One region of the Bradyrhizobium sp. USDA 4472 genome, then DNA from elsewhere that is predicted to be linked to it. Evidence: predicted binding sites of a transcription regulator. Region 1 holds the regulator's gene; the other holds the start of a gene.

The links. The regulator PhoB, encoded in region 1, activates phosphate uptake and scavenging genes when phosphate is short. The targets are predictions, from matches to a motif close to TGTCATNNANCTGTCAT.
Region 2: a site for PhoB is predicted at 686-702, ahead of ACVWZ4_RS31560 (RNA degradosome polyphosphate kinase). Genes of this name have one in related genera too.

Annotation. Positions count from the first base shown of each region.
Region 1 is NZ_JBSSAM010000001.1:3,186,579-3,188,777, forward strand. Features, by position in the region: gene phoU (phosphate signaling complex protein PhoU) at 1-682, shown strand, start outside; gene phoB (phosphate regulon transcriptional regulator PhoB) at 705-1,412, shown strand; gene ACVWZ4_RS14615 (GcrA family cell cycle regulator) at 1,513-2,025, opposite strand.
Region 2 is NZ_JBSSAM010000001.1:6,692,027-6,694,225, forward strand. Features, by position in the region: gene ACVWZ4_RS31555 (chromosomal replication initiator DnaA) at 1-584, shown strand, start outside; gene ACVWZ4_RS31560 (RNA degradosome polyphosphate kinase) at 776-2,199, shown strand, end outside.

The sequences.
Region 1 (2,199 bases):
CGACCTCCAGGAGCTCACCCGGTCGGTCGCGGAAATGGGCGGCCTCGCCGAGCGGATGATCGTCGATTCCGTCGACGCGCTGATCCGTCGCGACGTCGCGCTCGGCCAGCGCGTGGTCATCACCGACGCCGAGATCGACGCGCTTCAAAGGCGGATCGAGGAGCACGCCGTGCTCACCATCGCCCGCCGCCAGCCGATGGCGATCGATCTGCGCGAGATCGTCGGCGCCATGCGCGTCGCGACCGATCTCGAGCGGATCGGCGACCTCGCCAAGAACATGGGCAAACGCGTCGCGGCGCTTGAGACGGATTTCCATCCGCTCAAGCTGTTCCGTGGCCTCGAGCACATGACCGACCTCGTGCAGCAACAGGTCAAGTCGGTGCTGGATGCCTATGCCGCGCATGATCTGCCGGCGGCGATGGTGGTGTGGAAGGGCGACGAGGAGGTCGACGCCATCTGCACCTCGCTGTTCCGCGAGCTCCTCACCTACATGATGGAGGATCCGCGCAACATCTCGTTCTGCATCCATCTGATGTTCTGCGCCAAGAACATCGAGCGGATCGGCGACCACGCCACCAACATTGCCGAGACCGTGTTCTACATGATCGAAGGCCAGGCCATCACCGACAAGCGACCGAAGGGCGACATGACGACCTTCGCAACCACCGTCCCCAACACCTGAATCCTCAAGGAGCGACGACCCCATGGGCGCACGCATTATGGTGGTTGAAGACGAAGAAGCTCTCACCGAGCTGCTTCGCTACAATCTCGAAGGCGACGGTTATGACGTTGAGACGGTGATGCGCGGCGACGACGCCGACACCCGTCTCAAGGAGCACATTCCCGATCTGATCGTGCTCGACTGGATGCTGCCGGGCCTGTCCGGTATCGAGCTGTGCCGCCGGTTGCGGACGCGGTCCGACACCAAGCAGCTGCCGATCATCATGCTCACCGCGCGCGGCGAGGAGAGCGAGCGGGTGCGCGGCCTCGCCACCGGCGCCGACGATTACATCGTCAAGCCGTTCTCCGTGCCTGAGCTGTTGGCGCGGGTGAAAGGACTGCTGCGGCGTGCAAGCCCCGAGCGGCTCGCAACCGTGCTGGCTTTCGGCGACATCGAGCTCGACCGCGAAAAGCGTCGCGTGGCGCGCTCGGGCCGGCCGATCGACCTCGGCCCGACCGAATATCGCCTGCTGGAGTTCTTCCTGGAGCATCCCGGCCGCGTGTTCTCGCGCGAGCAGTTGCTCGACAGCGTCTGGGGCCGCGACATCTACATCGACGAGCGGACCGTCGACGTGCATATCGGCCGCCTGCGCAAGCTCCTCAATCTCGGCCGCGAGCAGGACCCGATCCGCACCGTCCGTGGCGCCGGCTACGCGCTCGACGACCGCTTCGCGAAGGCCGAGCAGGCCTGAGCACGGTGACATGCAAGCAAAATAAAAAGCGCGCCCTGGGGCGCGCTTTTTTATGTCTCGATCGTCGCAGGTACCGGGACGCTGTCGTCTGGAGCCATGCTCAGCGCGGACCCGGCTTCGCCGGCGCGCGGCGACGATCGGCCGCCGGCTGATACGCGACCCGCGAGTGCTGGGCGCAATAGGGCAGGCCGGAGAGCGCCTTGCCGCCGCAGAAGAAGAAGTCCGCGCTCGAGGGATCGCCGACCGGCCAGTGGCAGGTGGCCTCGTTCAATTCGAGCAGCGACAGCCGCTGGCTCATCGGCACCACGTTGTCGAAGGTCACAGGTTCAGCCTCGACCTCGACCTCGAAGGCCTGGGCGAGTGCGGTGTTGCCCCGCGAGATCGGGCGGCTCACGCGCATCATGTGCTGCGCGGGACGCGCCTTGCGCGGCCGGGGAGCTGCCGAAGACGGGCTCTTGGCGCGGCCGGACAGGCCGAGCCTGTGTACCTTGCCGATCACGGCGTTGCGGGTGACATTCCCAAGCTCAGCGGCAATCTGGCTGGCCGAAAGTCCGGCCTCCCAGAGCTTTTTCAGCTGTTCGACGCGATCGTCGGACCAGGTCAAAACGGTCATGGCACCCTTTCCTTCACCGCGCGCCGCCATCTGCGGGGCCGCACGACGAATGCGTAAGCTTCGAAAAACCCGTGCCGCCAGAATCCCTTAAGGCTCGCCGGGCGCAATCAGACGCCCGAACGTTTACGCCGGTACAAGAGGACTTTTGGGATCAGAACCGCTGCACGAGATGTC
Region 2 (2,199 bases), 3.5 Mb from region 1:
CCGCCGCCGTCGCTCTGATCGACGGCTGGCCGGAATGGCCAAACCGGACCATGTGGCTCGCCGGTCCCGAAGGTGCAGGCAAGAGCCATCTGGCCACGATCTGGGCCGAGCTATCAGGTGCCCGCTCGACCACGGCCAGCGCGCTGAGCGCCCCAGCCGTCCCCGGAGCGCTCGCGACCGGCGCGCTGGTGGTCGAGGATCTGAAAGCCGGTGATTTTGACGAACGCGCCCTCTTCCATCTGATGAATCTCGCCCGCGAGGATGGCGCTTATGTGCTGTTCACCGGGCGCGAGACGCCGGCGGCGATAGCGGTCGAGCTCCGCGACCTGCGCTCCCGCTTTCGGACGATTCCGGTGATTTCGCTGCGGTCGCCGGACGACCAGCTGTTCCGCGGCCTGATCGTCAAATTCTGCGCCGATCGCCAGCTCAGCGTGGACGAAAGCGTCGTCAGTTACCTCGCCACCCGGCTGGAGCGATCCTCGGCCGCCGCCCGGCGCGCCGTGGAGCTGCTCGATGGCGAGGCGCTGCGGCTGGGCCGGCCCGTCACCCGGGCGCTCGCTGCCGAGCTGCTCCGCGACGGCTGACCGCAAGGGCGCGTCTTAGGCCTCCTCTTGGTCTCCTCTCGGACCCGCTTGGCCCCCCCCCCTTTGGGCCCGCTTGACGCGGCGCGGCGGCGGAACATCAATGTCATCGAAACGTCATCGCACTAACACATGCTCCGGCCGGATTTGCGCACAAGTCGCAATGTGGGGCGAACGAGATGGACCGACTTCTTATGGATTCCGCGCAAGCTGTTGAAACGAAAGAGAAAGCCACGGAGGCCGAGCGCCTGCCGGCGATCGCCTCGAGCCCTGAGCGATTCATCAACCGCGAGCTGTCCTGGCTGCATTTCAACCGCCGCGTTCTCGAGGAGTCGGTCAATCCCAGCCACCCTATGCTGGAGCGGGTGCGATTCCTGTCGATTTCGGCGAATAACCTCGACGAGTTTTTCATGGTCCGCGTCGCCGGTATCAAGGCGCAGGTCCGCGAGGGCATTGCCGAGCGTGCCCCGGACGGCCTGACTCCGTCCGAGCAACTCGCGCTGATCAACCGCACGGTCTCGCAACTTGCCAGCGATCAGCAGGCGATCTGGCGCGACCTGCGCGGCACGCTGGCCGATGTCGGCATCGTGCTGGTCGACGGCAAGGAGGTCAGCAAGGCCGAGCGGACCTGGCTCGAGGACTATTTCCTCAACAACGTCTTCCCGCTGCTGACGCCATTGGCGATCGATCCGGCCCACCCCTTCCCATTCATCCCGAGCCTCGGCTTCACCATCGCGCTCCAGCTCACCCGCGAGGCCGACGGCAAGCAGATGAACGCGCTGATCCGCATGCCCGGCAAGATCGACCGCTTCATCCGCCTGCCGGCCGAAGGCAAGGTCCGCCTGATCTCGCTGGAGCAGGCCACCGGACTGTTCATCAACCGTCTGTTCCCCGGCTACAGCCTCCACGGCCAGGGCGCCTTCCGCATCATCCGCGACTCCGAGCTCGAAATCGAGGAAGAGGCCGAAGACCTCGTCCGCCTGTTCGAGACCGCGCTGAAGCGCCGCCGCCGTGGATCGGTGATCCGCCTCGAGATCGACGCCAAGATGCCGGAGGAGCTGCGCAACTTCGTCCAGCACGCGTTGTCGGCGGCCGACGACGAGGTGTTCCTGGTCGACGGCGTGCTCGCCATGAACGAACTTTCGCAGCTGACGCGTCTCGACCGGCCCGACCTCGAATTCACCCCTTACGTGCCGCGCCACCCCGAGCGCGTGCGCGAGCATGGCGGCGACATCTTCGCTGCCATCAGGCAGAAGGATCTGATCGTCCATCACCCGTACGAGTCGTTCGACGTGGTGGTGCAGTTCCTGCAGCAGGCCGCCCGCGATCCTGATGTGGTCGCGATCAAGCAGACGCTCTACCGCACCTCCAACAATTCGCCGATCGTGCGCACGCTCGCGGAGGCTGCCGAAGCCGGCAAATCCGTCACCGCGCTGATCGAGCTGAAGGCGCGCTTCGACGAAGAGGCCAACATCCGATGGGCGCGCGATCTCGAACGCGCCGGCGTGCAGGTCGTCTACGGCTTCCTCGAGCTGAAGACGCACGCCAAGCTCTCGATGGTGGTACGCCGCGAGGGCGGCAGCCTCACCACTTACGTCCACACCGGCACCGGCAATTA